DNA from 3 places in the Staphylococcus sp. FSL K6-0223 genome. Region 3 is predicted to be linked to each of the others. Evidence: riboswitches for the same ligand, from Rfam matches in the RefSeq annotation. Region 3 holds a riboswitch; each other region holds the start of a gene.
What was found. Region 3 has a riboswitch for S-adenosylmethionine ahead of MHI13_RS01625 (MetQ/NlpA family ABC transporter substrate-binding protein). Riboswitches for the same ligand answer to the same signal wherever they lie in the genome.
Positions count from the first base shown of each region.

Region 1 (3,284 bases), on a different contig from region 3:
CTATGACATCCTCTTCGGCGCTTAAACCAGGCATACCTATTGTCATTTTAATGTATTCATCCATTACAAGCTCTTCGTATTTACCTTCGATAACATTTTGCTTCCCATTTCTACTATCTACTATACGATATGTACCGCCTTCTTGGACATCCGCTTCAAAAGTCTTATTTGTACGTGGTGTTGTCATGAACCATTGTTTAAGAATCTCCACTTTTGTCCATGCTTCATAAACAACTTCTGGAGTAAATTTTAGTAAACGTTCGATGTCGATTTCTACGTGTTCATTCTCTACATTATATTTTGCCACTCTCTTTCACCTACTTTCACTCTTATTTCTATTTTAACGTATTTAAGCTATGTCACAAACTCTGAAAGCTCTGAAAAAGTTAAAAGGAAGCTAAAATCTAATTGAGTAGCTTCCTTTTAATTTATATTTATTTTTGAGGTTTATCTTTTAAACGAGGGACTCTCAAAATAATAGCCACTAAACCACAGATTCCTAATAAAATTGGATAGATACTATATGGAACAAGTAAGAATGGAGAAATACCAGCAACACCAGCTGCTGAAATAACTTGAGGACTATATGGGAGTAACCCTTGGAAACATCCTCCGAATATATCTAATATACTAGCTGACTTACGCGGATCGACATCATACTCATCAGCAATATTCTTGGCTAAAGGTCCTGCCATAATAATAGAAATTGTATTATTAGCAGTAGATATATCCGCGGCACTTACTAAACTGGCAATACCTAATTCTGCACCGCGTTTAGATTTAACTCTAGCACGTACAAACTGTAGTAACCAATCTATGCCACCATTATGTTGAATGATACCTACAAGGCCACCAATCAGTAATGCTATCATTGCAATATCTTCCATTCCAATTATACCTTTAGATACGGCACTGAGAAGTCCTTTCCAACCAAAGGAACCATCAATCAATCCTATTAAACCTGCTAAGGCTGTGCCACCAATGAGTACAATGATGACGTTTACCCCTACAAGTGCGAGTATCAGTACTAATAAATATGGAATAACTTTAATTAAGTTATAATCATAACTTTTGGCATGATCGATTGAAATACCATTCGTTAAGAAAAATAAAATTATAATCGTTAAAATAGCACCTGGTAAAACGATTTTAAAATTAACTCTAAACTTGTCATTCATCTTAGTCTTTTGAGTTCTTACTGCAGCAATGGTAGTGTCCGAAATCATTGACAGATTATCACCAAACATTGCACCACCGACTACCGTAGCCATAGCTAAAGCTGCGGGCACATGTGTTGCTTGTGCGAATCCAAATCCTACTGGGGCTATCGCTGCAACAGTCCCAACTGATGTCCCCATCGAAATAGACACGAACATACAAATAACAAATAGGCCTACAATGATTAAATTTTGAGGAATCAATGATAAACCTAAATTAACAGTTGATGTAACACCACCCATTTTTTCAGCAGTAGTTGAAAACGCACCTGCCAAGATAAAAATTAACATCATCAAGATAATGTTCGAATGTCCAGCACCTTTAGTAAATACTTCTACCTTCTTGGCAAAAGATTCTTTTCTATTCATAAGTAAGGCAACGATTACTGTAATTGTAATTGCAACATTTAAAGGCATAGTTGTAAAATCTCCTGAAATAATTCCTACACCTAAAAAGAGTAATACAAATAGGAGTAATGGGAGCAGGGCCCACGCGTTACCTTTCTTTACTTTCTCCATAAATTTGACCTACTTTCCATAAAAATAGGAGCGAAACAGAAATTTCATTCTCAATGAATCATTTCTTCATTCCGCTCCGGCAAGTGACTTTATTTGTAAACTAACCCAAGTGTGTATCAATAGAGTCAACTCATGCCAACAAGTGATTAAAAGATATGTTATTTCACCATTTATACTCTGTTGGCATAGCATTTCAGCTTATCTTCTAACCTTAGCGGTTACTGGAATTGGCACATGATAAAATGTTGCCGAAGCTTCCTAGGGCCAGTCCCTCCACTTCTCTCGATAAGTTATTCGAATTGTGTCTAACGTTACAAGATAATTATAGACACGTCAATACATAAAGTTTATTGTATTTTAAAATTATTCTTCAATCTGTGTAGTGAAAAATTTCTCATAAATCGTGATTGCTAAAGCAACAACAATTAATAATACAATAGCTACACCAAAAACAATCCACCATTTCAAATAAAGACTTATAAATATGAGTAAAATGCTTATAATTGTTAAACATAAAGATACCCTTTTGAAAATTTTTTCAGTTCTAACCGATACAATTTTATATTCACTCATTTCGTCGCCATGAAGAAATTTACCATTTTTTGCTTCACTAATTTTAAGCTTCACTTCAAGGACGTAAGCAATACTTCCAGAACAAATAATGATTAGTAGCATCGTAACATTTGAAAAAGGTTGTGTAATAATCCAACTGAACATTCCAAAATAAGCAAGTGCAGAAACAATTGCTAAAATATAATCAATCATAGGATTAAACCAAGTTATACCTTTTTTTACATTCTCGTTAACTAAATAAACATTAACTGCAGAAATATATGTACAAATAATCACAGCTATAGCTAATATTACTATTAGATTATGATGGCACAATATTAGTGACGGTAAAGCTAAAGCAATTAAGATATTAGGTAACCATCTGATTAAAAAATTCTTCATTTTATAATCACCTTTATTCTATATTTCACCAATCACATACATCTTACATGAAAGCTTCAACTATTATCAAATCACCATTTAATATGGTGCAAACTTTCTACTCTCACACTAAAAAATGGGAACTCAGTCGAGTCCCCATCACCTTAAAATAATCAATATATAATTTGTCTATTAAAAGTAAATCAATTGTTAGTCGATTTGCGTACCACCTGTTACACCAAAGACTTGGCCAGTAGTATAACTTGAATCTTCTGAAGCAAGTAAAACGTAAGTACCTGATAATTCAACTGGTTGACCGGCACGACCCAGTGGCGTTTGTTGTCCAAATGTAGGAATTGCACTTTGAGGTTGACCTCCAGTAATTTGAAGCGGTGACCAGAATGGCCCAGGAGCAACACAATTCACTCGAATACCTTTCGCACCAAGTTCTTCAGAGAAACTTTTCGTTAATGAAATAATTGCTGCTTTAGAAGCTGCGTAATCATGTAAAATTGGACTCGGATTATATCCTTGAACGGAAGACGTCGTCGTAATTGATGCGCCAGGTTTTAAATATTCTAACGCTTTTTGAACTGTCCAGAATACTGGATATAC
Region 1 is NZ_JBBOYX010000003.1:381,733-385,016, forward strand. It holds gene MHI13_RS19205 (SRPBCC family protein) at 1-307, opposite strand, end outside; gene MHI13_RS19210 (Na+/H+ antiporter NhaC family protein) at 435-1,736, opposite strand; SAM riboswitch class I at 1,932-2,028, opposite strand; gene MHI13_RS19215 (hypothetical protein) at 2,100-2,690, opposite strand; gene MHI13_RS19220 (SDR family oxidoreductase) at 2,880-3,284, opposite strand, start outside.
Region 1: another riboswitch for S-adenosylmethionine. It lies ahead of MHI13_RS19210 (Na+/H+ antiporter NhaC family protein); the one in region 3 lies ahead of MHI13_RS01625 (MetQ/NlpA family ABC transporter substrate-binding protein).

Region 2 (3,284 bases), 1.5 Mb from region 3:
GCAGCTAATACAACTGTCAGTGTAAGTACTAATACTAAACTTAAAAGTTTTTTCATTTAATCTGTCCTCTTTTCTATTATCGTTTATCAATTTTATTTGTAAGCCAATCCCCGATGAATTGGATTATAAATACAATAATTAAAATAAATACGGTTGACACTAGAATGACGTCGTTTTGGTTACGTGTAAAACCAGTTAAGTAAGCTAAGTTACCTAAACCACCTGCACCAATAACGCCTGCAATAGCAGTTGAACCAACTAAAGCGATAGCAGTTACTGTAATACCTGAAACAAGTGCTGGCATTGCTTCTGGAAGCAATACTTTTCGAACGACTGTCCAAGTATTCGCACCCATAGACCATGCTGCTTCAATAACGCCTTTATCGATTTCTTTAAATGCGATTTCAACTAATCTTGCGTAGAACGGTGCAGCGCCAATGATTAATGCTGGAAGTGCTCCCGTCGGTCCACTAATTGTACCTAATAATACACTTGTGAACGGAATTAATAACAAAATTAAAATAATAAATGGAATCGCACGGAACAAGTTAACTATAAATGAAACTACCGTATAGAAAATTTTAGCTCCAGGTGCATCACTTTTAGCTGATAAGAAAAGCAGCACACCTAAGATTAAGCCAAAGATAAAAGCAAAAATGGTTGACACTACAGTCATATAAAGTGTTTCATATATTGCTTGCCAAACTTCAGGCCATTGCACGTTAGGCATAGTAATCATTTCATGGAAGATATCACCATATGATTTATCCATGTTTAATCACCTCCACATTTACGTGTTGTTTATGTAACTCAGTTACAAATGTATTAAATCCATCTTCACTAATATGTGGAATATGTACAATTAAAAATCCAATTGAACCTGTACGTGTATTTTTAATATTTGCTTCCAAAATATTTAATTCAATATTCTGCATTCGCGTAATATCAGATACAACAGGTTGTGTGGTATTATTACCGTTGAAATTCAATCTTACAATATAAGCGTCTTTGTTCAATGGTTCTAGATGTTTAATTGAATCTTCAAAATCGTCGTCTAAATCGTCTTTCACGAATCGTTTTGTCACCTCATGTTGAGGATTTTCAAATACTTCATCAACATTACCTTGCTCAATAACACGCCCATTTTCCATCACTGCAACTTCATCACATATGCGTCTAATCACTTGCATTTCATGTGTAATAATCACAATCGTTAGATTTCTTTCTTCTTTTATTTTTAATAGTAAATCTAAAATTTCATCCGTTGTTTGTGGATCTAGCGCACTTGTAGCCTCGTCACATAATAAGACATTCGGATCATTCGCTAATGCACGAGCAATCCCAACTCTTTGTTTTTGACCACCTGATAATTCTGAAGGATAAGCTTTTTCACGACCTTTTAAACCGACCAACTCTACAAGTTCTAAAGCTCTTTGTTTTGCTTCTGCACGAGATACTCCAGCTATTTCTAGTGGGAACATAATATTACTAATGACAGTACGTGACCATAACAAATTAAAATGTTGGAAAATCATACTTACTTTTTGTCGTTTTTTTCTCAAATCTGACTTAGAAAGTTTGTTAATATTGTCTCCATCTATAATGATATCCCCTGAAGTCGGTTCTTCTAGATTATTAAACATTCGAATTAACGTACTTTTACCAGCACCAGAAAACCCAATCACTCCAAAAATTGAGCCTGATTCTATATTCAAGTCAACGTGATCTACTGCTAGTACATCTTTGTTCTTTGTGTGATAGCGTTTAACAACTTGATTTAACTCAATCACGTTAAATGCCTCCCTTAAATTCCTTATGTAATTAAAAAATGCTTTCCCATCTAGAGAGATGAGAAAGCATTTAAAATTATCTTTCTCTCATCTTCTAAAGTCTTAAACTTTATGTGAATTGGCACCATTTCCATTATAGACGGTTGCCGGGCTTCGTAGGGCACATCCCTCCACCTCTCTCGATAAGAGTTTTCGCACTATTTAATTAATTTATATCCTATCACTGTACTAATAATTCGTCAATCATTTTTTTAACTTTTCTAACAAATATGGCACGGATTGAAATGCATAGATTCTATCTACCTCTTTATCCTTATCCATAATTAACAGTACAGGTACAGACATAATTTTATATTCTTCACTAAAATACTTATGGAAATTTAAATCAATTTTTTTAAGTGGTAATTGTTCGATATCATTTGCAATATCTAGCATGCGCTCTGAAATCTTACATGTTCCACACATAGGAGTATATCCAAATATTAAATGTTTATCTTTATCAAAGTGTTCTTTGATGTCTTCGATTTTAATAGAATTATTCATTCACAAGTACTAACCTTTCAGAACTTAAATTAGGTATAAGTTTTTTCTCTTTTTTTACGTTAAATCCGTATTTACTCAATACATGAGCAAGATAATTTTTGGGACAACGTGCGACTTCACAATATGTTTTATCTACATAGATATGTTCACTTTCACTTAAATAACGTTTAAACCACTTTCTAATTTTTTCGCCCTCATCATCTGAATCGGCAAGAATATAGACCTGTTTTCCATATAACGTTTCTATCATATCGTCTAGTTTGTCGATACTCATTGTACCATGTGTACAAATAATATTTACAGGTTCAGCAATGACTTGTTGCACTTTCTTCTTATCAGATTTACCTTCAACAATGATAACTTTATTTAAAATTGCCATGTTCATCCACCTTCTAAGTCGATATTAAACAATCATTTACTTTTTCACGTTATTGATGAATATAAACACAATTTACAGATAATTAATATAATTATATAAAAAACTCCTAGATTTAATATCAAGGAGTTTTAAAAAATTATTCGCCAATCATTTCAGAGTATTGTTCAGCTGATAGTAATTCATCTAATTGACTTTCGTCACTTAATTCAACTTTTACCATCCATGCTTTTTCATAAGGTGATTCATTAACAAATTCTGGACTATCTTCTAATTCGTCGTTTGTTTCAACAATTTTCCCAGAAACAGGTGCATACAATTCAGATACTGTTTTTACTGATTCAACACTACCAAATGTATCCCCTTCATTAATTTCATCATCGACATCTGGTAATTCGACAAATACGATGTCTCCTAATTCACCTTGCGCGTATTCAGTAATACCAATTGTTGCCGTATTTCCTTCAACTTTAACCCATTCATGTTCCTTAGAATATTTGAATTCGCTCGGTACTGCCACGAAAATCCCCTCCTAAAAATAATTACAATTTAATGATGCCATACCGTAAGTTTTC
Region 2 is NZ_JBBOYX010000001.1:1,834,038-1,837,321, forward strand. It holds gene MHI13_RS09090 (MetQ/NlpA family ABC transporter substrate-binding protein) at 1-56, opposite strand, end outside; gene MHI13_RS09095 (methionine ABC transporter permease) at 77-772, opposite strand; gene MHI13_RS09100 (methionine ABC transporter ATP-binding protein) at 765-1,790, opposite strand; SAM riboswitch class I at 1,875-1,979, opposite strand; gene MHI13_RS09105 (thioredoxin family protein) at 2,034-2,333, opposite strand; gene MHI13_RS09110 (toprim domain-containing protein) at 2,326-2,712, opposite strand; gene gcvH (glycine cleavage system protein GcvH) at 2,849-3,229, opposite strand.
Region 2: another riboswitch for S-adenosylmethionine. It lies ahead of MHI13_RS09100 (methionine ABC transporter ATP-binding protein); the one in region 3 lies ahead of MHI13_RS01625 (MetQ/NlpA family ABC transporter substrate-binding protein).

Region 3 (3,284 bases):
GCGTGTATCTTGAAGTTGATTAAAGTCACTATATCTACCATTTTTGTACTCAACTTCGCCATTTTTATGAACTTTATACATTCCACTACCTTCATTTAATCTATTATGACTTATAATTTCAAAGTATGCGCCTTTGTCAACAGTACGACCCAATCGTTGTAGGTTTGGATTACCTCCACTATTAGATAATGCCTCTGTAGCAATTTGTTTAGCATTTTCTTTAGTCACTAAGTTAGCAGTATGTGCTTCTACAGATTGAGTCGTTGTAAGTAGCATTGTACTTGTTAAAAGTGTAGATGCAACGAAAGATACTTTCTTCATAATGAAAACCCCATTTCATTCATGATCAATTACAACTAGAGTGTAGCATTTGAATAGATCAGAAACAGGGATTTTAAAAAAAACATAATAAATCTTTAACTTAACTTAAAGAATAAATAATTTGTAAACATTAAATCAATATTTATCACATGATTTATATAGGACATTAATACTTCTTTTTAGAAAAATATGGAATGGAACAAGCCATTAAAATCATAAAAATAATATGAGCAATCATCCATAAACCGTATTCATTCCAGCTAAAGTGAAAGAATGAACGCTTTGCCATAACGACGAGTGACGGATAAAGAGAGCCAAAAACAATCATTAATAAGACATAACTTATTTTATATAATGGTTTAAAGACGTGATAAATAAGTAAGAAAATAAAATATATTAACCATCCTATAAAAACATGAATGGCTAGTTCTAATAATAACGGCGTTTTGCTTGGATCAATTAAGAAATCGATGTTAATTAACAATAAAGTAAGATGAGTCGATTGAACTATGCCATCCATGATAGTCATTGTAATTAATAAGATAATACTTATAACTAAAGCACTAAGACAATGATAAAAATAACGGATCATAATTTTCCTTCCTTCTTATATACATACTATAAGAATATTCCCTGAAATATTAGATTTAACACTTTTTAAATTTTTAGAATATTGAAAAAACATGTTGACCAAAGTTTAAATCAATGATAAGTTATTAATAATTCAATAATCTATTAACTCTTATCAAGAGTGGTGGAGGGATGTGCCCTACGAAACCCAGCAACCGTCATTGTATGACATGGTGCTAATTCACATAAAGTTAATCATACTTTAGAAGATGAGAGAAAGTGTGTCGATGCTTTCTCTTAATAGTTGAAAGTATTTTTTTATGTCTTTACATATCTAGTAAGAGGAAATGAGAATTGAAAATTTATAAAAAGGTGTCAATACATATGAAAAAATTAATAGGTATGATCAGTATTTTGTTAGTAACGATAACGCTAGCAGCTTGTGGAAATCAGAAAGAAGATAATAAAAAAATTACCGTAGCAGCGTCGCCAGCACCTCATGGTGATGTGTTAAAAAAAGCTAAGGAAGAAATGAAGAAAAAAGGATATGATTTAGAAGTCAAAGAAGTTAATGATTATAAGGTGCCTAATAAATTATTAGATAAAGGTGATGTTGATGCGAACTTCTTCCAACATGTCCCATATTTGAATGCTGAAAAGAAAAGTCATGGTTATAAAATTGAAGAATTAGGTAAAGTGTTTACGACGCCTATGGGTGTATATAGTAAAAAATATAAAAATTTAAAAGACATTCCAGATGGATCGACGATTTACGTTTCTAATAATCCTGCAGAAGAAGGACGTTTTTTATCTTTCTTTGTTAATGAAGGATTAATTAAATTAAAAAAAGGCGTTAAAATTGAAAATGCAAAATTTGAGGATATTGCTGAAAATAAAAAACACTTGAAATTTAACCATCAACAAGGTGCAGAGTTTTTACCAAAAACATATAAGAATGGTGAAGGAGCTGCAGTCATTATAAATTCAAACTATGCGCTTGATAATGGTTTAAAACCGTCTAAAGATGCTATTGTTATGGAAGGTAAATCATCACCATTTGCGAATACGATTGCCGTGCAAGAAGGTCATAAAAATGATGAAAAATTCCAAACATTATTAAAAGTTATGCAATCTAAAGAAATCAAAGCGTATATTAAAAAAGAATATGGCGATGATGTTATTCCATACGAAAACAAATAAGTCATAAAAGGTCTCTATTAGAGGCCTTTTATGATTTATATTTATCATTGTTTAAAAGATAGAAACAATATATTTTAATTTTTCTGAAAATATTTACAAATCTGACAATTATTAGTAAGATATTGATTATTATCACAAGAATTGAAGTCAATAAAGAAAGTTAGATATAAGTTGTTGATACTTTGGGAGAGGATGAGTCAATTTGAGTAAAGCAGAGGATATGATAAAAGAAGAGAGCAAGTATTTTGCTACTTCAGGACGTATAAAATATTATCCATTAGTGATTGATCATGGATATGGAGCAACTTTAGTAGATATAGATGGAAAAGAATACATCGATTTGTTAGCTAGTGCAAGCTCACAAAATGTGGGTCATGCACCACAACAGGTAGCAGAGGCGATTAAAAAGCAAGTAGATAAATTTATTCATTATACCCCCGCATATATGTATCACGAGCCTTTAGTGAAACTGTCTAAAAAGTTATGCGATATTGCGCCAGGTGATTATGAAAAACGTGTCACATTTGGTTTGAGTGGTTCGGATGCGAATGATGGTATTATCAAATTTGCACGTGCTTATACGGGACGACCCTATATTATCAGCTTTACAAATGCTTATCATGGCTCTACATTTGGAGCGTTATCAATGTCGGCTATCAGTTTAAATATGCGTAAACATTATGGCCCTTTATTAAATGGTTTTTATCATATTCCATTTCCAGATAAATACAGAGGGATGTTTGAACAATCTAAATCAAACACTGTTGAAGAATATTTAGCGCCATTGAAAGAGATGTTTGCTAAATATGTTCCAGCTGAGGAAGTAGCTTGTATTGTGTTAGAAACGATTCAAGGAGATGGTGGACTATTAGAACCAGTAGAAGGCTATTTTGAAGCACTTGAAGCGTTATGTCGAGAATACGGTATTTTAATTGCTGTTGATGATATCCAACAAGGATTAGGTCGTACAGGTTCTTGGAGCTCTGTGGACCACTTTAACTTTACACCAGACCTCATTACATTTGGTAAATCATTAGCAGGTGGATTACCAATGTCAGCGATTGTGGGTCGAAAAGAAATTATTGAAAGTCTTGAAGCACCAGCACATCTATTTACGACAGGGGCAAATCCAGTAAGTTGTGAAGCGGCTCTTGCTACGATTGAAATGATAGAAAACGACGACTTACTAACAG
Region 3 is NZ_JBBOYX010000001.1:347,123-350,406, forward strand. It holds gene MHI13_RS01615 (cell surface protein) at 1-321, opposite strand, end outside; gene MHI13_RS01620 (hypothetical protein) at 488-913, opposite strand; SAM riboswitch class I at 1,061-1,167, shown strand; gene MHI13_RS01625 (MetQ/NlpA family ABC transporter substrate-binding protein) at 1,276-2,091, shown strand; gene MHI13_RS01630 (aspartate aminotransferase family protein) at 2,294-3,284, shown strand, end outside.